DNA from 2 places in the Rahnella sp. EDr1-12 genome. Region 2 is predicted to be linked to the other one. Evidence: predicted binding sites of a transcription regulator. Region 2 holds the regulator's gene; the other holds the start of a gene.

Region 1 (11,919 bases), on a different contig from region 2:
TTCCCATATCAAAAATGTACAGCATTGCACGCTCCTGATTTCAAAGATGACTGTTAACTTTAGCGGTAAAACGTACAGGTGAACAGTGACAGAAGGAGGGGATGTTACGCAGGAGCAGAAAAAAAACATAAAAAAAACAGGGTACCAAAGGCACCCTGTTTCTGTGTAACGGCGTACGTGAAAGAAGATTACGCTTCTTTAGGACCACGCATTGCACGTTTACGATCGTTCTCGGTCAGGTGACGTTTACGAATACGCACAGACTGAGGAGTCACTTCGACCAGTTCGTCATCATCGATGAATTCCAGAGCTTGCTCCAGAGACATTTTGATTGCAGGAACCAGAGTCGTTGCTTCGTCAGTACCGGACGCACGCATGTTGGTCAGTTTCTTACCGGTCAGACAGTTCACAGTCAGGTCGTTAGAACGTGAGTGAATACCGATGATCTGGCCTTCATACACTTCTGCGCCGTGGCCCAGGAACAATTTACCGCGGTCTTGCAGGCTGTACAGTGCGAACGCAACTGCTTTACCCTGACCGTTAGAAATCAGCACGCCGTTCTGACGCTGGCCGATTTCGCCCTGACGAACGTCATCGTAGTGGCTGAACGTGGAGTACAGCAGACCGGTGCCTGAAGTCATGGTCATGAATTCAGTACGGAAGCCGATCAGGCCACGTGCAGGGATCAGGTAATCAAGACGGATACGACCTTTACCGTCTGGGATCATGTCTTTGACATCGCCTTTACGCTCACCCATGGCCTGCATAACAGAACCCTGGTGTTGCTCTTCGATATCCAGTGTCACGTTCTCGAATGGCTCTTGCATGCGGCCATCGATTTTACGGTTGATTACTTTAGGACGGGAAACCGCCAGCTCGAAACCTTCACGACGCATGTTTTCGATCAGAACCGACAGGTGAAGTTCACCACGGCCTGAAACACGGAATGCATCAGCATCTTCAGTTTCGTCAACACGCAGTGCCACGTTGTGCACCAGTTCTTTGTTCAGACGATCAAGGATCTGACGTGAAGTCACATACTTGCCTTCTTTACCACAGAACGGAGAGGTGTTTACGCAGAAATACATGGTTACGGTTGGTTCATCAACGCTCAGCGCTGGCAGAGCTTCAACATTCGCCGGATCACAGATTGTGTCGGAGATGTTCAGTTCACCAAGGCCAGTGATCGCGATGATGTCGCCCGCTTCAGCAACGGTGGCTTCGATACGCTCAAGACCCATGTGGGTCAGAACTTTACCGACTTTACCGTTACGGGTTTTGCCTTCGCTGTCGATGACAGTGATTTGTTGGTTTGGCTTAACGGTACCGCGTTTGATGCGGCCGATGCCGATGACGCCAACATAGTTGTTGTAGTCCAGCTGAGAGATTTGCATCTGGAACGGTGCATCCATCTCAACTTGTGGCGGAGATACGTGGTCAACGATCGCCTGGTACAACGGGGTCATGTCTTCGGCCATATCGTTATGGTCGTTACCCGCGATACCCATCAGTGCTGATGCATAGATGATTGGGAAATCGAGTTGTTCGTCGGTTGCGTCCAGGTTTACGAACAGGTCGAAGACCTGATCAACAACCCAGTCAGGACGCGCGCCAGGGCGGTCAACCTTGTTGATTACCACGATCGGTTTCAGACCATTAGCGAATGCTTTTTTGGTCACGAAACGGGTTTGCGGCATTGGGCCATCCATTGCATCCACAACCAGCAGCACCGAGTCGACCATTGACATCACACGCTCAACCTCACCGCCGAAATCGGCGTGTCCTGGGGTATCCACGATGTTGATGCGGTAGTCTTTCCAATTAATGGCGGTGTTTTTTGCGAGGATGGTAATCCCACGCTCTTTCTCCAAATCGTTGGAGTCCATTACGCGTTCAGTGGCTTCTACACGCTCTCCGAAAGTACCGGATTGTTGCAGCAGCTTGTCGACCAGGGTGGTTTTACCATGGTCAACGTGGGCAATAATGGCGATGTTACGCAAATTTTCGATCACAGCTTTGCCTCAGGCATTAGAAATAGCGCGCTATTGTACACGTATTAAGCGAGGTTCTAAACAAGATCACAAGGATCTTGTTGAAACAACTTAAGGATGGTTACTTTGTGATCCCTTTCACGGTGCAAAAAGAACACTGAACCAATATGACGCACCTTTTTGGTGCCTTGCATCTCACGATTAGCACCATTGTAGTGCATTAACTCCGTTATGGTGCATACTTATTGAGTGCAAGAGCCCTGTAAAATGGCGCTGTTTGGATTTTCTCAAAGTTGGCACACTTTTCGCTAATAGTTTTTAGGGTAAAAAGTTTTTACAGGGTGAAAAGAGTCTGACCAGACAAATGATAGTGCGGTTTAGGCTACACGCCAGTTCAAGTAAAGCTGTTATTTCCAACTAAAGACCAAAAATGGTTATTCGTTCCACGACGATAATGAGAAATTCGGGAGAACTAGTATGTCCGCTGAACACGTTTTGACGATGCTGAATGAGCATGAAGTGAAATTCGTAGATTTGCGTTTCACTGATACCAAAGGCAAAGAACAGCACGTCACCATTCCTGCACACCAGGTTAGCGCTGACTTCTTCGAAGAAGGCAAAATGTTTGATGGCTCTTCAATCGGTGGCTGGAAAGGCATTAACGAATCTGACATGGTTCTGATGCCAGATGCCAGCACTGCTGTTCTTGACCCATTCTATGAAGAAACCACGCTGATCATCCGTTGCGACATCCTTGAGCCGACAACGCTGCAAGGTTATGACCGTGACCCACGTTCTACCGCAAAACGTGCAGAAGATTTCCTGCGCTCTTCCGGTATCGCGGACACCGTACTGTTCGGGCCAGAGCCAGAATTCTTCCTGTTTGATGATGTGCGCTTCGGCAGCAGCATCTCCGGTTCCCACGTCGCTATCGATGATATCGAAGGCGCATGGAACTCCAGCACCAAATACGAAGGCGGCAACAAAGGCCACCGTCCTGCAGTGAAAGGCGGTTACTTCCCGGTTCCTCCGGTCGACTCCTCACAGGATCTGCGTTCTACCATGTGTCTGACCATGGAAGAAATGGGTCTGGTTGTTGAAGCTCACCACCACGAAGTGGCAACTGCTGGCCAGAACGAAGTGGCAACCCGCTTCAACACCCTGACCAAAAAAGCGGACGAAATCCAAATCTACAAATACGTGGTGCACAACGTGGCTCACGCATTTGGCAAAACAGCGACCTTCATGCCAAAACCAATGTTTGGCGATAACGGTTCCGGTATGCACTGCCACATGTCTTTGTCCAAGAACGGTAACAACCTGTTCGCTGGCGACAAATACGGCGGCCTGTCTGAAATGGCACTGTTCTACATCGGCGGTATCATCAAGCACGCTAAAGCAATCAACGCCTACGCTAACCCGACAACCAACTCCTACAAGCGTTTGGTCCCGGGCTACGAAGCGCCAGTTATGCTGGCTTACTCTGCGCGTAACCGTTCTGCCTCTATCCGTATTCCACACGTATCAAGCCCTAAAGCGATGCGTATCGAAGCGCGTTTCCCTGATCCAGCGGCTAACCCATACCTGGCGTTCGCAGCACTGATGATGGCTGGCCTGGACGGCATCATCAACAAGATCCACCCTGGCGATGCGATGGACAAAAACCTGTATGACCTGCCACCGGAAGAAGAAGCAGAAATTCCAAAAGTTGCAGGTTCACTGGAAGAAGCGCTGAACGCACTGAACGAAGACCGCGAGTTCCTGACCCGTGGCGGCGTGTTCACTGACGACGCTATCGAAGCGTATATCGATCTGCGTAAAGAAGAAATGGACCGCGTGCGTATGACTCCGCATCCGGTTGAATTCGAACTGTATTACAGCGTTTAAGCCTTTAACTCAGCGTTCGTCTTCAGGACGGACGCTGAGCGTAATACCCGACTGAAGGCCCGGTAGTGAGAAAACCTTCAGCGTCAAAATCAAGTCAGACGATTTAATTTGTTGCCGTGGAAACTTTCAGCCCATCTCCGGATGGGCTTTTTTCTCCACACTCTTTCCTGCTTAACCCCTCAGCCCCGTGATTTCGCCGGGTAACGAGATAAAATGCACCGATCAGGTGCGGGAGACTGCGGTATGGCAACTGGCAAACTGCCCGATGCTGGGCAGATCCTGAATTCCTTAATCAACAGCGTTCTGTTATTGGACGACGATTTGGCTGTGCATTACGCCAATCCGGCGGCTCAGCAATTACTGGCGCAAAGTTCCCGCAAACTTTTTGGCACACCGTTGCCTGAGCTGGTGGGATATTTTTCCCTGAATATCGAGTTGATGCGTGAAAGTCTGACTGCCGGACAGGGCTTTACAGACAGCGAAGTGACTCTGGTCGTGGATGGCCGCGCGCACGTGTTGTCACTGACCGCGCAGATGCTGCCGGAAGGCTTCATTTTGGTCGAACTGGCTCCGATGGATAATCAGCGTAAGCTGAGCCAGGAACAATTGCAGCACGCTCAACAGGTTGCCGCGCGTGATTTGATCCGCGGTCTGGCACATGAAATTAAAAACCCGCTCGGCGGTTTGCGTGGTGCAGCGCAGTTACTTTCAAGAGCGCTCCCCGATCCGGCGCTGCTGGAATACACCAAAGTCATTATTGAGCAGGCAGACCGCCTGCGTAATCTGGTCGACCGTTTGCTCGGGCCACAGCGCCCAAGCCAGCACGTTACGCAAAGTATTCATCAGGTTGCAGAGCGTGTGTGTCAGCTGGTATCGATGGAAAAGCCAGATAACGTTCAACTGGTGAGGGACTATGACCCAAGCCTGCCGGAACTGGCGCACGACCCCGATCAGATAGAACAGATTTTGTTAAACATCACCCGCAATGCCCTGCAGGCACTCGGGGAGGAAGGCGGCACAATTACACTGCGTACGCGCACTGCCTTCCAGATCACGTTACATGGTGTGCGTTATCGTCTGGCGGCCCGCATCGATATTGAAGATGACGGCCCCGGCGTACCGGGCCATTTGCAGGACACCCTTTTTTACCCCATGGTCAGTGGCCGCGAGGGGGGCACCGGTTTGGGCCTGTCCATCGCGCGCAGTTTGATTGATCAGCATTCGGGTAAAGTTGAATTTAACAGTTGGCCAGGTCATACCGAATTCTCGGTTTTCCTGCCTATTCGCCAGTGAGGTTCTTATGCAACGAGGGATAGTCTGGATCGTCGATGACGATAGCTCCATCCGCTGGGTTCTTGAACGTGCGCTCACTGGAGCCGGTTTAACCTGCACCACGTTTGACAGCGGTAATGAAGTGCTGGAAGCCATTGCGACTCAAACCCCTGACGTGTTGTTATCCGATATCCGCATGCCTGGGATGGACGGTTTAGCGCTGCTTAAGCAGATTAAACAACGCCATCCGATGCTTCCGGTCATCATAATGACAGCCCATTCCGATCTGGATGCTGCGGTCAGCGCCTATCAGCAAGGCGCGTTTGATTATCTGCCAAAACCGTTCGACATTGACGAGGCCGTGGCGCTGGTAGAGCGCGCCATCAGTCATTATCAGGAACAACAACAACCGGCCCGAACTCAGCCAGCCAGCGGCCCGACAGCTGACATTATTGGCGAAGCGCCAGCCATGCAGGACGTGTTCCGCATCATCGGCCGTTTGTCCCGCTCTTCAATCAGCGTGCTGATTAATGGCGAATCCGGTACCGGTAAAGAGCTGGTGGCTCATGCCTTGCATCGTCACAGTCCTCGCGCTAAAGCGCCTTTTATCGCGCTGAATATGGCGGCAATCCCGAAAGACCTGATCGAGTCCGAACTGTTCGGCCACGAAAAAGGGGCATTTACCGGAGCGAATACCGTTCGTCAGGGGCGTTTCGAGCAGGCCGACAATGGCACGCTGTTCCTGGATGAAATCGGTGATATGCCGCTCGATGTGCAAACCCGTCTTCTGCGCGTGCTGGCAGACGGTCAGTTCTACCGCGTAGGCGGCTATGCACCAGTGAAAGTGGACGTGCGAATCATTGCGGCGACCCACCAGAATCTGGAGCTTAGGGTTCAGGAAGGAAAATTCCGTGAGGATTTATTCCATCGCCTGAACGTTATCCGCGTCCATCTGCCACCGCTGCGTGAACGTCGTGAAGACATTCCGCGTCTGGCGCGTTACTTCCTGCAAGTGGCGGCAAAAGAACTGGGCGTGGAAGCAAAAAATCTGCATCCGGAAACCGAAACGGCGCTGACACGCCTGCCGTGGCAAGGTAACGTGCGCCAGCTGGAAAACACTTGTCGCTGGCTGACGGTGATGGCGGCGGGCCAGGAAGTTCTGATTCAGGATTTGCCGAGTGAATTGTTTGAGACTTCTGCGCCGGAAGCAGGCGGACAGAGTTTGCCGGACAGCTGGGCAACGCTGCTGGCACAGTGGGCGGATCGCGCACTGCGCTCCGGTCATCAAAACCTGCTGTCGGAAGCACAACCTGAAATGGAGCGGACATTACTGACTACGGCGTTGCGCCATACTCAGGGGCATAAACAGGAAGCTGCACGGTTGCTGGGCTGGGGACGAAACACCCTCACCCGCAAACTAAAAGAACTGGGCATGGAATAATCCTTTCCAGCGCCAGACAGCAAAACAGCCGCTCATGCGGCTGTTTTGCTTTGTTTTGCATTGATGCGAATAGATTTGCAGCGAAGAATCAGATAACGCGGGAGAATTGCTGCTGGCGTACCTGCCGGCGCAGATAAATATCAAAACACATGCAGATATTACGGATCAGCAAACGTCCGCGCGGCGTGACCTGAATGTGTGTCGCACTTACCTCGACAAGCCCGTCTTCCGCAAGCGGCGTCAGCAGCGCCAGATCGTCGGCAAAATAATCGGTAAAGCGGATAGCATAACGCTGTTCGATATCAGCGAAACTCAGCTCGAAATGGCAGATCAGCGATTTAATAACATCGCGGCGCAGACAGTCGTCATCGGTCATTTCCAGACCGCGCCACAGTGCGTTCCCCTGCTCTTCAACTCTGGCGTAATACGTTTTGAGGTCTTTCTCGTTCTGCGCGTAGGTGTCGCCCAACATGCTGATGGCCGACACGCCCATACCCAGTAAATCGCTGTCGCCCTGCGTGGTATATCCCTGGAAATTACGGTGTAGTTTGCCTTCGCGCTGAGCAATCGCCAGTTCGTCATCAGGGCGCGCAAAGTGATCCATCCCGATAAACCGGTAACCGGACGCCGTCAGTGAACTTATGGTTTCCTGCAGGATTTTCAGTTTCTCTTCAGCACCGGGTAAGTCGGCATCTTTGATTTTGCGTTGTGCCGCGAACAGCTTCGGCATGTGAGCGTAGTTGAATACGCTGAGACGGTCCGGATTGAGCGCCGCCACACGTTGCAGGGTATAAGCAAAACTTTCGGCGGTTTGTTTTGGCAAACCGTAGATCAGATCGATATTGGTTGAGTTGAAACCGAGCGCCCTGGCGCGTTCAATCAGCGCAAAGATGAACTCTTCATCCTGCTCGCGGTTAACCAGACGCTGCACTTCTTTGTTGAAATCCTGCACGCCCATGCTCAGGCGATTGAAGCCTTCGTTGCGCAGATGGTCCAGCACATCCAGCTCGATTTCGCGCGGATCAATCTCCAGCGACATCTCAGCATCAGGCAGGACAGTAAAATGTTGACGCAGAAGGCTCATCAGACGGCTTATCTGGGCTTTGTTGAGATAAGTGGGAGTACCACCGCCCCAATGGAGCTGACTCACGTGACGGCCCTTAAAGAGCGGCGCACGGTGGCGGATCTCTTTCTCGAGCACATTCAGATATTCTTCGGCTTTATGCTGCTGGCGGGTGACCAGTTTATTGCAGCCGCAGAAGTAGCAGAGCTTATGACAGAAAGGAATGTGGACATACAACGAGAGGGAACGATCCGGATAACGGGCAGCGGCTTTTTCAAAGGCTGCATCGTTGTAGCTTTCGCTGAATTCAAGTGCGGTTGGGTAGGATGTGTACCGCGGGCCAGAGTAGTTGTACTTCTGGATCAGCGCTAAATCCCAAACGGTTGTCTGTTCTGACATGGTGACTCACTCCTTCCGGCGTCGGATGCTGCCGGTTCGCCTTACCGGCAGGCTGTTGGCCTGCCGTGCAAAGGTCGCTCTGCGCAAACGTGCTTTGGTTTTCGATAACCGTCGTAGTTTACCGAATAACCAAAGCAGATAACATGCAAAGAGTAAGGCTATTGCCGGAATGACCCAGCTCATGGCTTAGAAACCTTCTTTTGGATTCCCGCGCTTGAGCAACTGCATCATGTCTTCGTTCTTTTCTTCTTCTTCTTCGTCATCTTCATCATCGCCAAGTTCGATACCCAGCAGTTCCATCAGAACGTCGATGCGATCCAGAGTCTGATCAACATAAGCCTGATCTTCAGCGCTCAGGGCTTTACCGTCATCGATAAGATCCAGCAAAGCATCCAGACGTTGATCATTTTCCAGTAATGTCAGTTCTTCTTCAGGGGTCATTTTTGGTTTTGCATCTTGCACTGGCTGCGCCGCTTTCTTCGCTTTAGGTGCATTGTTCATGACGGTTTCAACGATCAGGGGCACGGCTTTTTTACTGCCAATGCGCGGATCGGTTTTCTTCGCGGCTGCACCACTTTGATTTTGGTTGGCATCCGGGTTCGCACGGGAACCAGCCTTACGGCCGCGGCGGCGGTTGTCACGTTTGCGTTCGCGCGCTTCAATATCGAGCTCGACGCGATTCTTTTTTCTCTTCGGTTTGGCTGTCGCGGTATTGGCGCGCGGGGCTTTCGCTGGCTGTTTCATGGATTCTGCTCTTAGGTGTGTACATTTAGTATAGATTTGCGGCGGAATCTAGCAGAAAGCGACCAAAGAAAAAAGGCAGCAAGTGGACCTTGCTGCCTTTTTCTTTCCTTCCTGCGAAGGATATTCAACAAACACTTTCCCTGTATAGCCTCAACGTCCCGGTTTTTCCTTTGCCTTTCAGGGCTTCCGGCCCCGTTCATCCTTAAAGCGCCATGCATTTCCAGTATTCCCTGAAGGCGTAAATCATCCGTGTTTCCATTCTTGCCTTCATCGCGTAAGAAAGACTTTACCCTATCGCCGCAAAGGCTCAAGATACCGCCCTGCCGTCTCACGTCTTCAGCCGATGCTCTGATGTTATCGAATTGAATTTAAAGTGAATTAAAATATACGGCGACTTAATTAGCGAAATAACCCGCATTATGAATAGCAAATGTCTTACATCATGAAGGCCATTTTCCCCCGCCTTCATCTCTGTGGTCCCTTCGCATCATCATTCGGATTGTAAAAAACACTGAACGTATCGCGGCGCTGTTGCAGTTATAATCTCCAGTCAGCCAGATACACAAGCCTCACGGAGACGCACGTTTTGACCAGCCAAACTTACAACTATCATATGACCCATTTCGTCATGAGCGCCCCGGATATCCGGCATCTGCCGAGTGACGCAGGCATTGAAGTCGCATTTGCTGGTCGCTCAAACGCCGGCAAATCCAGTGCATTGAATACGCTGACCCAGCAGAAAAGCCTGGCACGTATCAGTAAAACCCCTGGTCGTACGCAATTAATTAACCTGTTTGAGGTGGAGCCAGGTATTCGTCTGGTCGACCTTCCGGGTTATGGCTATGCCCAGGTTCCGGAAGAGATGAAACGCAAATGGCAGCGCTCACTGGGTGAGTATCTGCAAATGCGTAATTCGCTGAAAGGGCTGGTCGTGCTGATGGATATCCGTCACCCGCTGAAAGATCTCGATCAGCAAATGATTCAGTGGGCCGTGGATGTCGGTACGCCGGTGATGCTGCTGCTGACTAAGGCCGATAAACTGGCTTCGGGCGCACGTCAGGCGCAGATCAAAATGGTACGCGAAGCAGTGAAAGAATTTATGGGGGACATTCAGGTTGAAGCGTTCTCTTCACCCAAAAAAATGGGTGTGGATAAACTCAGTGATAAACTGAACACCTGGTTTAATGAAATCCCGCCAGAAGTAGTGGAAGACGAATTGTCAGGCGAGTAAGTCGCAGGCAGGATCGTAAGTAAAGAACATGACGGGTGGCCTGCAGGTCGCCCGTTTTTTTATGTGCTTTTTTTAACATGGCTGCCCAAACCCCAAAAAATGCGGGATAACGCAGTGAAAAGCACAATAAAAAACGCCCCAGACATAAATGCCTGGGGCGGCTAAAATATTCAGCCAAATCCGATTACGTGAAGTAAAAGGTCTGAAAGATAGAACATCTTACCTCTGTACCCTACAAGAGGAACTTTACCCTATTTCATGACGGGGAAAAAGAACTTTTTGTAGTTTACTTACACAAAAACTGCGGATTATGCGATCACCTTCATGGTCTGAGGCCATAATCCTGTAGCTTAATTACAATAAAAGCTTAATAACTATTCACTTAGTGAGCCTGATCCCAGTTCTCACCCGTACCGACATCCACTTTCAATGGAACGGCCAGTTCCATGCTCGCTTCCATCAGGCTACGAATTTTCTCACTGGCTGCCGCAACGTCGTCATTGTGCACTTCAAAGACCAGTTCATCATGTACCTGCATGATAATGCGGGCGCGCGGAGCATCCGGCTGTTTCAGCCAGTCACCGACGCTTATCATGGCGCGTTTGATAATATCAGCCGCAGTTCCCTGCATCGGGGCGTTGATCGCGGCACGCTCGGCACCTTTACGGCGCATTGCGTTGCTGGACTTAATGTCCGGCAGATACAGCCTGCGACCATCCAGCGTTTCAACGTAGCCCTGTTCAGAAGCCTGCGTGCGGGTACGTTCCATGTATTCGAGCACGCCCGGATAGCGCTCAAAATACAAATCCATATAACGCTGGGACTCTTTACGCGGAATGTTCAGCTGACGGGAAAGACCGAACGCGCTCATACCGTAGATCAGCCCGAAGTTAATCGCCTTCGCGCTGCGGCGTTGCTCGCCGGTCACACTTTCCAGCGGCGTACCGAAGACTTCAGCAGCTGTCGCCCGGTGGATATCTTTTCCTTCGGCAAATGCTGTCAGCAAACCTGCATCTTTCGACAGATGCGCCATGATCCTAAGTTCGATTTGCGAGTAGTCGGCAGCGAGAATGCAGTAATCTTTCGGAGCGATAAACGCCTGACGAATACGTCGGCCTTCGTCGTTACGCACCGGAATGTTTTGCAGGTTTGGATCACTGGAAGACAGACGCCCGGTGGCCGTCACAGCCTGATGGTAAGACGTGTGTACACGTCCAGACTGAGGGTTGATCATCAACGGCAGTTTGTCGGTATAAGTCGATTTGAGCTTCGCCAGGCCGCGATATTCCAGAATGACTTTTGGCAATGGGTAATCCAGCGCCAGTTCAGCTAACACTTCTTCGTTCGTCGAAGGCGCGCCACCCGGTGTTTTCTTCAGAATCGGCAATTTCTGTTTTTCATACAGAATGGCCTGCAGCTGCTTGGTCGAGGACAAGTTGAAAGGCTCTTCGGCCAGTTCATGCGCCCTGGTTTCCAATTCATTCAGGCGGATGGCCAGCTCTTTAGAGTGCGCGGCTAAAATGTTCTGGTCGATCAGAACGCCGGTGCGTTCGATATGCGACAGAACAGGGACCAGCGGCATCTCAATATCGGTGAAGACTTTCTTCAGCGATTCGCTTTCCTGGATGCGCGGCCACAACGTCTGGTGCAACTGCAAGGTGACGTCAGCATCTTCCGCTGCATACGGGGCGGCTTGTTCAAGAGCGATCTGGTTGAAGGTGAGCTGGTTTTTACCCTTTCCGGCGATCTCTTCAAAACCGACCGTTTTATGGCCGAGATAACGATCCGCAAGACTGTCCATATCATGACGGCCTGACACACTGTCGAGTACGTATGACTCAAGCATGGTATCGAACGCGATCCCTTTCATCTCAATGTCATAACGCAACAG
Region 2 (11,919 bases):
ACATGGGAAATCAGGGAGAAGAGCTGAAAAGTTTCAACGTTCGCGACGGTTATGGAATTCGTTGCCTGCTGACGTCCGACATTGAGGTCGCGATTATTACAGGCCGTAATGCGAAATTACTGGAAGATCGCGCCAAAACCCTTGGAATTCGCCACTTGTATCAGGGGCAATCAGATAAGCTTTTGGCCTTCCGCGAACTGTTAGATACACTGTCGCTTCGGGCAGAGGAAGTCGCTTACATCGGTGACGACCTGATTGACTGGCCGGTGATGGCTGAAGTGGGTCTTTCCGTCGCGGTTCAGGATGCACACCCTATCCTGCTGCCAAAGGCGCATTACGTGACCCGCATTGCCGGTGGCCGTGGCGCAGTACGCGAATTATGTGACTTGATTCTGCTGGCGCAGGGCAAGCTGGAGGACGCCAAAGGGCTGTCGATATGAATAAAACAAGACTTTGGATCATTCTGGTACTGACCGCCATCGTGCTGATACTGATTGGCTGGTCACTGTCAGACAATACGGATGATGCGCCGCAGGCGGTCAACGATCAGGAACCGACCTACCAAAGCTCCCACACGGTAACCATGGTGTATGACCCGCTGGGAAGCCTGACCTACAAACTGGTGTCGGACCAGGTCAAATACTACACCACCGATCAGGTAACATGGTTTACCAACCCGGTGGCGACCATGTATGACAAGAATAAAGTGCCAACCTGGGTGCTGCGTTCTGATAAAGCCAAGATGACTCAGGATAAAATGCTCTATCTTTATGGGCATGTGCAGGCAGACAGCCTGACGCCAGAAACATCACAGCTGCAAAGAATCAAAACGGATAATGCACAGGTTAACCTGACGACACAGGACGTTGCCTCAGACGATGAAGTAACGCTTTATGGCACAGGTTTTACATCTAACGGCATGAAAATGCGTGGTAATCTGCGCGATAAAACAGCAGAGCTGATCGAAAAGGTAACGACCTCTTATGAAATTCAAAGCAAAAAATAAAATCCGTAATCTTCTGATCACCGGCTCGTTGTTGGCCATCAGCATTCCGGCATTCGCGCTGAAAGACGACACAACGAAACCGATCACCATTGATTCCGCCAATCAGGCGCTGGATGTGAACACCAACACGGCAACCTTTACCGGCAATGTGGTGGTGAATCAGGGCTCGATTCAGGTTAAAGCCGACAAAGTTGTGGTGATCCGCCCGCAAGGTGTCTCCGGCAAAGAAGTGGTGGAAGGCTATGGCAATCCGGTGACCTTCTACCAGTTGCAGGACAACGGTAAACCGATCAAAGGCCACGCGCAGAAAGTCCGTTATGAAGTGGAAACCGATCTGGTGACCCTGACCGGAAACGCTTACCTTGAACAGCTGGACAGCAATGTGAAAGGCGATCGTATTACCTATCTGGTGCAAAAACAGCAGATGGAAGCCTTCAGTGATAAAGGCAACCGTGTCACGACCGTGCTGGTTCCGACACAGTTGCAGGAAAAGACCCCGGCAGCAGCCGGTGGCCAGACCAAAAAGAGTAACTGATAATTTATGGCAAAATTAATCGCAGAAAATCTGGCGAAGGCATACAAAGGCCGTAAGGTCGTTGAAGATGTCAGCCTGGCAGTCAATTCAGGCGAAATCGTCGGATTACTTGGCCCTAACGGTGCCGGTAAAACCACCACCTTCTACATGGTGGTCGGTATCGTACAGCGTGACGCTGGCCGAATCATCGTTGACGACGAAGACATCAGCCTTTTGCCATTGCATACCCGCGCACGTCGCGGCATTGGTTACCTGCCACAGGAAGCCTCTATTTTCCGCCGCCTCAGCGTGTTCGACAACCTGATGGCCGTGCTGCAAATCCGTGACGACCTGAACAAAGAACAACGCAATGATCGCGCCAATGAGCTGATGGAAGAATTCCATATCTCTCACTTGCGCGATAACCTCGGCCAGTCACTGTCCGGGGGTGAACGCCGTCGTGTGGAAATTGCCCGCGCACTGGCAGCCAACCCTAAGTTTATCCTGCTGGATGAACCCTTTGCCGGTGTTGACCCGATTTCCGTTATCGACATCAAAAAAATCATTGAGCATCTTCGCGACAGCGGTCTGGGCGTTCTGATCACTGACCACAACGTCCGTGAAACGCTCGACGTGTGCGAACGCGCCTATATCGTCAGTCAGGGCAAGCTTATCGCCCACGGCACCCCAGCCGACATTCTTGCTGATGAACAAGTGAAACGTGTTTATCTTGGTGAAGAATTCCGTCTGTGATCTGCGCCGCCGGAAGCGCGCCTGTTTCGCTTTACACTGAAACAGGCCGTTTCTGACCGAAGTGTTGCCGTTCGAACTCATCTACGGATATAAAGCCAAGATATGAAGCAAGGTTTGCAACTCAGATTCAGCCAACAACTGGCAATGACTCCTCAATTACAGCAGGCAATCCGCCTGTTGCAATTGTCCACGCTTGAGCTCCAACAGGAGATCCAACTCGCGCTGGAGAGCAACCCTCTGCTGGAACAAACCGATCTTCACGATGAGATCGATGCGGTCGAAACCGCTGACAGTGAAGGTCTGGATACCCGCGAGGCTCTCGAGCAAAAAGACATGCCCGAAGAGTTACCGCTGGATGCGACCTGGGATGAAATTTACACCGCCGGAACACCGTCCGGTACCGGTAACGATTACAGCGACGACGAGCTGCCCGTTTATCAGGGTGAAACCACCCAGACGCTTCAGGATTACCTGATGTGGCAGGTCGAACTGACGCCGTTTTCCGACACCGATGCGGCTATCGCGACCTCGATTGTCGACGCGGTGGATGACACCGGATATCTGACGATTTCTCTCGACGATATTCTCGAAAGTATCGGCGATGACGACGTCACGATGGACGAAGTGGAAGCCGTGCTCAAACGCGTTCAGCGTTTTGATCCCGTGGGTGTCGCCGCACGCGACCTGCGCGACTGTCTGCTGATTCAGCTTTCCCAGTACGTCCCGGAAACGCCTTTCATTACAGAAGCCAGGCTTATCATCAGCGAACATCTGGATTTGCTGGCGAACCATGATTTCCGCGCACTTATGCGATCAACCCGTCTAAAAGAAGATACACTGAAAGGAGCGATGCTCCTGATCCAGTCTCTTGATCCGCGACCGGGCCAGTCGATCAACACCGGCGAATCCGAATACGTCATCCCGGATGTGCTGGTACGCAAAGTGTCCGGTGTCTGGACTGTCGAACTGAACTCAGACAGCATTCCGCGACTGAAAATCAACCAGCATTATGCTGCGATGGGCAATTCGACCCGCAGCGACAGCGACGGGCAATTTATCCGCAGCAATCTGCAGGAAGCCAAGTGGTTGATCAAAAGTCTGGAGAGCCGCAACGACACACTGCTGAAAGTCACGCGCTGCATCGTTGAGCAGCAGCAGGCGTTCTTTGAGATGGGTGATGAATACATGAAACCGATGGTGCTGGCCGATATCGCCAGCGCCGTGGAAATGCACGAATCGACGATTTCACGCGTTACAACGCAGAAATTCCTGCACAGCCCGCGTGGCATTTTCGAACTGAAGTATTTCTTCTCCAGCCACGTCAGTACTGACAGCGGCGGCGAGGCATCGTCCACCGCGATCCGGGCGCTGGTGAAGAAATTAATTGCAGCGGAGAATCCTGTAAAACCGCTGAGTGACAGTAAGTTAGCTACCCTGCTTTCCAATCAGGGAATTATGGTGGCGCGCCGTACCGTCGCAAAATACCGAGAGTCTTTGTCCATCCCGCCCTCAAACCAGCGTAAACAGTTAGTTTGACCTCAACAGAGAAGGAAGACATTATGCAGCTCAACATTACCGGACATCACATTGAGATCACCGATCCCCTGAGAGAATTCATCACGATGAAACTGGCGAAGCTCGAACAGTATTTCGACAGGATAAATCAGGTGTATGTGGTGTTAAGCGTTGAAAAAGTGCAGAAAATCGCGGAAGCGACGCTGCATGTGAACGGAGGCGAGTTGCATGCCACCTCGGAGCATCAGGATATGTACGCAGCGATTGACGGCCTGGTTGATAAACTGGCGCGCCAGCTGAACAAACATAAAGACAAACTGAAACAGCACTGACATTCATGTAGCCAACCCTGTGCTACACACCTTCGGGCATCGGCTTGTGACCTTCGGGGAACGAGCCGATATAGCTTTAAGGGTGAATCAGTGCAAAAGTGAAGATGACATGATCAACGATACTGCAATGCAATTAACGTCGGTGCTGAATGCCGAATGCACCAAAAGCGGCGTTCATTGCGCCAGCAAAAAACGCGCGCTGGAAATCATCAGCGAACTGGCTGCCAAACAATTGAATTTGTCGCCACAAGTGATTTTCGACGCCATTTTGACCCGTGAGCGTATGGGCAGCACCGGGATCGGTGCCGGGATCGCCATCCCGCACGGCAAGCTGGAAGAAGACACATTACGCGCCGTCGGCGTGTTTATTCAGCTCGATCAACCGATCGCGTTTGACGCTATCGACAATCAGCCGGTGGATCTCCTTTTTGCCTTGCTGGTTCCGGCAGATCAATGTAAAACCCACTTACACACCTTGTCTTTAGTGGCCAAAAAATTGGCTGATAAAACAGTGTGTCGCCGTCTGCGCGGAGCGCAAAGCGACGAAGAACTGTTCCAGATAATGACAGAAAACGAATAAATTGATGATTCCCGGCAACGCGCCGGGAAAGTGAATTCTGAACACTGAATGCCAGGGGAGTGACACCATGGTGCTGATGATTGTCAGCGGCCGTTCCGGTTCCGGGAAGTCGGTTGCCCTAAGGGCATTAGAAGACATGGGATTTTACTGTGTGGACAATCTGCCGGTGGTTTTACTGCCGCAGCTCGCCCAGACACTTGTCGAACGCAATACGTCTGCCGCCGTCAGCATTGACGTGCGCAACATGCCAGAAACACCGGAAGTGTATGAGCATGCGATGTCACAACTGCCTGAGAGTTTTTCGCCGCAGTTGCTGTTTCTCGACGCAGACCGCAATACCCTGATCCGTCGTTACAGCGATACCCGTCGTCTGCACCCGCTTTCCAGCAAAAACCTGTCCCTTGAAAGTGCCATCGATGAAGAAGCCGATCTGCTCGAGCCATTGCGCTCCGCCGCCGATCTGATCATCGACACCTCAGAAATGTCGGTTCATGAACTGGCAGAAATGCTGCGTACCCGTCTTTTGGGCAAACGTGAGCGTGAACTCACGATGGTCTTTGAATCCTTTGGCTTCAAACACGGCCTGCCGATTGATGCCGATTACGTGTTTGACGTGCGTTTCCTGCCAAACCCGCACTGGGATCCGAAACTGCGTCCGATGACCGGCCTTGATAAACCGGTGGCGGCGTTCCTCGATCGTCACACCGAAGTGCACAACTTTATCTACCAGACCCGCAGCTACCTCGAACAATGGCTGCCGATGCTGGAAACCAACAACCGCAGCTATCTGACCGTCGCCATTGGTTGTACCGGGGGTAAACACCGTTCGGTGTATATCGCAGAACAACTGGCCGACTATTTCCGTTCCCGCGGGAAGAATGTGCAATCCCGCCATCGCACGCTGGAAAAACGCAAATCATGACGGTGAAACAAACGGTAGAAATCAAAAACCGGTTAGGCATGCACGCCCGTCCGGCCATGAAGTTGTTTGAACTGGTGCAGAGTTTTGAATCGGAAGTGATGCTGCGCAATGGCACAGGCATAGAAGCAGAAGCCAGCAGCGTGATAGCACTACTGATGCTCGATTCCCCGAAAGGTCAGCAGATCGAAATCGAAGCCACCGGCCCCGATGAAGAGCAGGCGCTGACGGCTGTTGTTAATCTGATCAATTCAGGATTTGACGAAGACTAAGACTCCTCACTCTTAGTCATAGTCATAGTCATAGTCATAGTCATAGTCATTGGCGTTGCAGCAAGGCAGCCAGCGAGAGAGCCCCGATGAGCTGACATCAGTCAGTGATTCGGGTGAACGAACGCCGATGCGGCGTCAGGGACGCAGGCTAAATGCGGGAAAGGCAATCTATTGCAATAGCCTTGAAGCTTTCAAAATTCTCACTGCTCAGTAAACGGCTCATCGAACGCTCCCGCACAAACGTTACGAACAAATCGTAAATCGCCATCGCTTCTTCGTAATCGGCCTTGCTGATGGCCAGCAGGAAAATTACGTGCGCCGTCTCCCCTTCTCCCCAGGCAATGCCCTGCGGCGAGAGCAGCGTAATCACCACTGTTTTCTTCGCCAGCAGCCCCAGCGAGTGCGGCAGCGCAATGCCCTCGCCCAGCATGGTCGAAACGATTTCCTCACGCTCCACCACCGACGGATAAAATGCCTGATCGACATATCCCTCGGCCTCCAGCTGCGAACACACATGGCGGAATAATTCCGCCTGAGTCATCGGCTCGTTGACGATCATGAAGTGTTTTTCGTCGAAGAATTTTTCCAGCATATAAGGCCGTGTGCGATCGACCAGCACCAGCTTGCCGAGCTGTTCCATCTGGTATTCGGTCGGGAACGGCGACAGCACCACCACCGGCTTATTCTTCTCGCTGATACGGGCGTTGGAGATAATAAAATCTTCGTCGATGTGTTCCAGTTTCTCGTAATCACGCAGCGTCACAATCTGTTTCATCACCAGCTGCGGATACTTACGGCTGATCTGCGCCTGGATCATGCGGATGGTCGAATTGCCGGTGTCGCACACCAGCATCACCTGCGGATGGCGCTGATAACCGATATTGTAATGCCGCTCCAGCCCGACGCCGATGTGCAGCACCAGAAAACCGATCTCGTTTTCGCTGAGGGTATACGGCGTGTATTTCCCCCAGCTGGACACCGCCGCCAGCGTGACGTCATAGGCCATCGGATAATGCTGTTTGATGTTGTTCAGCAGCGGATTGGGGATATTAATCTGGTATTTCACCCGCGTAATCATGGTCTTGATGTGCGTCAGCAGGTCGGCGCGCAGCTGCTTATCACCCTGCAGATCATAGTTATAGTGCGAGTTGATATACGAAAGAATGTAATCGACCAGCGATTCGTCATCGTCGGCATTAATGTCGGTCGGCAGAATTTGCTGCACGCGACGGGCGGCGATATTCACCCGCAGATAGGCTTCTTCAGAAGCCGGGATCTCCTTGCCGACGAGATTTTTCAGCTCGGCTGCCAGCCGGACAGAAACCTGTTTCACCGCCGGGTCGCCGTCTTCGGCATCAAAATCCGTCAGCGGATAGCCGCCGGTAATGCGCTTGATGGCGACCGCGCAATAGAGGATCAGATACTGCTCGCCTTCATCGGTCAGCTGAATGGAGGACTGCGTCAGCAGCTGATGCATAAAACGCGTCAGCGGCACCAGCGCTTCCGGTTCCAGACTTTCCGCTTTCAGCAGCGGATTCGCCTGTTCTTCAGCATCCAGCTGGAACAACAGATCGGTCAGACAGGCGCGGATCGCCAGCTCTGCACCAAACAGCTTCATGCCATAACGCGGCTTGGTTTCAATATTCAGGTGGTAGCGCGCCAGATGCTCCCTCACCTCAGCCATATCATTTTGCAGGGTTCCCCGGCTGACAAACCATTCATCGGCCAGATCTTCCAGCTTGAGTGAAAAAGCTGAGGTCAAAAAGCGGATCAGCAACGTTTTCACCCGTTCGGCGGCGGTGCGCGGCGTCGGGTTCGGTTTACGTTGTGTCGTGTGCTGTAACGACGAGAACAGCGCCTGATCGTCGATTTTCAGCTGATACCCGCTGCCACGGCTGTGAACAAAGCTTGCACCGTAGTCGGCGATGATTTCGTTGAGCGAGGTGATGTCGGCACGCACGGTACGCGTTGACACCGCCAGACGCTTCGCCAGCTCGTCCTGAGGCAGGGTTTCGGTCTGTAACGCGTCGAACAATTGCGCCAGCCGTTGATTGGGAAATCTCACCATGGTTTTTCCAGTTCGTTTCAGCGAGGCCCCGTCCACGGCAATGACTGGCCGTGGACAGGGTTTGTTTCTGCTGCGCCGGTTAAGGCGCAATCACCATTTGCGAAGGACTGCCGACCGCCACGTAGCTGTCGACAAACGTCAGTTTGCCGCTGTCCGGCGATACCTTGAATGTAGTGATGTTATCGCTTCGTTGATTCATTGCGTAAATATATTTGCCATCCGGCGACAGGGTCAGCGTTCTCGGGTAATCGCCCCGCGTCCAGGTTTCCCCGCTCCAGGTCATCGCGCCTTCGCCAGTCACGGCGATCTGCGCAATGCTGTTGTGCAGGCGGTTGGCCACGTACAGATGTTTGCCGTCTTTGCTCAGCACGATGCCAGCCGCAAAGTTGGTGCCTTTGAAACCGGCGGGCAGCGAGGACAGGCTGTGCAATTCCGTCAGCGTGCCTTTGCTTGCATCAAAGCGATAACTGGTCAGCGTCGAGGCTTCTTCGTTGATCAGGAAAACCACGTGGCCGTTGGGATGGAAAACAAAATGACGCGGCCCGGCGCCTTCCGAAGAGGCTTTGATGAACGGCGGATCGTTAGCTTCCAGCGCGCCGCTCTCGCCGTTGAGTTTCCACTGATAAATCCGATCCAGCCCAAGATCCGTGGAGAAGGCGAACTTACCGGAAGGATCGGTGGCGATCATATGCGCGTGCGGCCCGTTGTGGTCGCTGATGGCAAAACTGCCTTCCGCGGCGGCAGCTGGTTTGCCCGCGCCCGCCGGGCCGGCATCCTGCTGGCTGTTACTGGCTTCGCTCAGTTTTCCGCTGGCATCCACCGGGAACACCGCGACCACGCCGCTGATGTAGTTCGCCACCAGCAGATGTTCGCCTTTAGGCGTCAGTGACAAGTACACCGGCCCCGCGCCCTGTGAATCCACCTGATTAATCAGCGTCAGGCTGCCGTCTTCGGGCGAAATACGGTAAGCCGCCACGGATCCGTGTTTACCGCCGTTGTAATTGTCAGTTTCACTGCCGATAAACAGCGTTTTGCCGTCGTGGCTGAGTACCATCTGCGCCTGATTGGGCAACTGGCTGGCGAGGGTTTTATCACTCAGCGCACCGGTTTTCGGATCGAATGTAAAGCGGTAGACACCTTCCCCGTTCGGGTTGTAGGTGCCGACGTAAGCAAAATGCGAAGTCGTCGAAGTCATTGTTTTTTCTGCTGCATAGAGCGGCATGGCAGACACTGCCAGCATCGCGGAGGTTAAACCTGAAATCAGAAACCAGTTTCTCATACATTTCCTCAGAATTTGGGACTGTCAGACAAGAGAACCCTGCACCCGCGCAGTGAACGGGGGATGCAGGGTGTTTAACCGCGCAGACGGCTTACCGCGCAGGAAAGGTCAGAACCTTCAGCCCAGCAGTTTTTTGACGCTGGCCAGCAGGGTTTTCACATCCTCAGGGCGGGTATTACCCGACGCGCTGTCGATGATGGAACTGTAGATATGCGGGATGATTCTGGTCACGCCCGCCGCCAGCGCGATCTCCATAATCGGCTCGAAGTTTTCTAAATCGATGCCGCCGGTCGGCTCCAGCCAGAAATCCTGTTCCGCACAGGCACGGGCCACCGCCGCGAACTCATCACGGGTTTTCAGGCCGCCCATCGGGAAATATTTCACCGAGCTGCCGCCCATGTCTTTGAGCAGCGCAATGGCGGTTTCCACCGGCACGATGGCGTCAGCAGAGGCTGAACTCAGCGGCCCGGTATTGATTTTCACGAAGCCGACTTTCCCGGTCGGTGAAATCAGACCGTTGACCACGCTGTCGTTTTGCCCGAGCATTCCGCGGCTGGTCCCGACGCCAGTGAAAACCTGATTCACATGCTGCGGCTGAACCTGCGCAGAAATCTGGCTGACCATCAGCGACTGACGCGGATCGCCCGCGCCCAAGCCAACGGACAAGGCGTTTTCAATCAGTGCGGCGTACTCTTTCATGTCCGCCACCGCGCTCGCGACGTCCGCATAATTTTTGGACAGCACGCCGACCAGCACATGACCTTCTGCCGCTTCATAAATCTCGCGGGCATTGTCTTTTGAACCGGCAAGCACGTTCAGACATACGCGGTCACGGTAGAAATTCGGGGTCAGTTTCATGCTTTTTCTCCGCTGAAAAGTTGTTTGAAACGCTCTGCGACGATGGCGAGCTGCGGCGGCGTCACGCTGCGCACATCGACTTCGATCTTGCCTTCGTTGGCGCGATAGCCACGGAAATAAACGGCGATATCGCCGTTCTTCATGGCCTCCACAATGGCTTTGGTTTTCCAGCCGAGCACCGCTTCATCAAAGGTGATTTCCGTACGGGCGATATCACGCCCGGCGCTGTCCCAGACCACACGCCCCGAGACGCCGTTGATGTCATTCAGGCTGGCGATAAATGGCGTCATTTTGTCGACCATTTCCTGCCCGGTGGTTTTCGGCAGCGTGATATAGCTTTCAATCGCCTGCGTCAGGCCGAGAATGCCCTCTTTGCCGACTTTCATCGCACGGCCAATGCCGCCCGATTGCAGTTTTACCCATTCGACATACTGTTTTTTGCCGAGCACCAGACCGCTGGTCGGCCCTTCGATGGCTTTTGCGCCGCTGTAGATCACCAGATCCGCGCCCATCTCGTAATAGCAGGTCAGATCTTCTTCTGCGGCAGCATCGACGATCAGCGGCACATTATGCGCACGCGCCACTTCGGCGGCTTCCGCAACCGACAGAATGCTTTTCTGCACCGAGTGGTGCGATTTGATGTACATGATGGCCGCCGTGCGCGGCGTGATGCAGGCAGCAAGCTGCGCGGCGGAACATTCGTTGGCATAACCGGCTTCAACAATTTTACCGCCGCCCAGGGTGATCATCGTGCCCACCGGCGCGCCGAAATTCACGTTATGGCCCTTTGGCAGCACGATGTCGTGCGGGATTTCCAGCGGCGCGGCGTGCAGGTTTTCCAGCAGCCAGGCGTTATCTTTGACGATCACCGCCGCCACCGACTGCGCGATCCCGGCAGAAGCACAGGAAACCACCACGGCGTTTTCGACGTTCAGCAGTTTCGCGATGTATGCGCCGGTTTTGTTCACCAGATCTTTCATCTCAAAATAATGATTCAGACCGGTATTCACGACCGCGGCGACTTCCTCGCGCGGCGTGGAAACTCCCAGCGCCGTCATGCGGCCTGAGGCGTTAATGACTTGTTTTAACTGATACTTTTCATACAGCGATTGTTCAGAAGACATGAGCAGATTTCCCTTCTTCGGTTAACAGGGTGACGCCCGCGACCACAGCGGCCAGAGGCACCAGCAAACTTTCGCCCTTCACGGACTGTCCTTCGGAATCGACAAACACCTGCGGCGCAAAACGCTGCTCGAACAGGGTCAGGTCGGCGTCAGCACCGATTTCCAGACGGCCTTTGGCCGGCAGGCGCAGCGCGTCAGCGGCGTGAGAGGTCACGCAATCAATCACCTGCGGCAACGTCATGCCGACGCTAAAGAATTTCGACATCACCGTCGCCAGGCTATGCACCGGCCCGTTCATACGGTTACGGCAATAAATATCGGAGCTGATGGTGTGCGGCAAAATGCCCTGCTTAATCGCCAGCTCCGCCACCTCAAAACTGAAACTCGCGGTGCCGTGACCGACATCCAGCAGCACGCCGCGGCTCAGCGCACGTTTAATCGAATCGCGCAGCACGCCTTCCGGCGAGAGAATGCGGTTCGGCTTGCCGTTATAGCAGTGGGTGATGATGTCGCCGGACGTCAGTAAATCCGCGATTTCATCGAGGTTCGGCGGGTTATTACCGATATGCACCATCAGCGGCAGGTCATCGTTTTCCTGCTGAATTTCTTTGGCGCGCACCAGCGGTTTGATGCCGTTCTGGCCGACCACGCTGCTGCTCATACGCGCTTTGATCCCGATGATAAAACCGGGATTTCGCG

What was found. The regulator sigma-54, encoded in region 2, starts transcription at its own class of promoters, with help from an activator protein. The targets are predictions, from matches to a motif close to GTTGGCACANNTTTCGCTNT.
Region 1: the regulator sigma-54 is predicted to act here: its motif matches at 2,284-2,303, upstream of glnA (glutamate--ammonia ligase).

The regions. Positions count from the first base shown of each region.
Region 1 covers NZ_JBLZNY010000009.1:5,111-17,029, reverse strand. Annotated here, with positions in the region: gene yihX (glucose-1-phosphatase) at 1-25, opposite strand, end outside; gene typA (ribosome-dependent GTPase TypA) at 189-2,012, opposite strand; gene glnA (glutamate--ammonia ligase) at 2,469-3,878, shown strand; gene glnL (nitrogen regulation protein NR(II)) at 4,122-5,171, shown strand; gene glnG (nitrogen regulation protein NR(I)) at 5,179-6,591, shown strand; gene hemN (oxygen-independent coproporphyrinogen III oxidase) at 6,680-8,053, opposite strand; gene yihI (Der GTPase-activating protein YihI) at 8,240-8,797, opposite strand; gene yihA (ribosome biogenesis GTP-binding protein YihA/YsxC) at 9,384-10,028, shown strand; gene polA (DNA polymerase I) at 10,411-11,919, opposite strand, start outside.
Region 2 covers NZ_JBLZNY010000001.1:1,909,198-1,921,116, forward strand. Annotated here, with positions in the region: gene kdsC (3-deoxy-manno-octulosonate-8-phosphatase KdsC) at 1-440, shown strand, start outside; gene lptC (LPS export ABC transporter periplasmic protein LptC) at 437-1,006, shown strand; gene lptA (lipopolysaccharide ABC transporter substrate-binding protein LptA) at 984-1,541, shown strand; gene lptB (LPS export ABC transporter ATP-binding protein) at 1,548-2,273, shown strand; gene rpoN (RNA polymerase factor sigma-54) at 2,376-3,809, shown strand; gene hpf (ribosome hibernation promoting factor) at 3,833-4,120, shown strand; gene ptsN (PTS IIA-like nitrogen regulatory protein PtsN) at 4,230-4,700, shown strand; gene rapZ (RNase adapter RapZ) at 4,768-5,622, shown strand; gene npr (PTS phosphocarrier protein NPr) at 5,619-5,891, shown strand; gene ACO0U8_RS08810 (BglG family transcription antiterminator) at 6,040-7,959, opposite strand; gene ACO0U8_RS08815 (lactonase family protein) at 8,039-9,238, opposite strand; gene dagF (2-dehydro-3-deoxy-phosphogluconate aldolase) at 9,356-10,096, opposite strand; gene ACO0U8_RS08825 (DgaE family pyridoxal phosphate-dependent ammonia lyase) at 10,093-11,220, opposite strand; gene ACO0U8_RS08830 (amidohydrolase/deacetylase family metallohydrolase) at 11,210-11,919, opposite strand, start outside.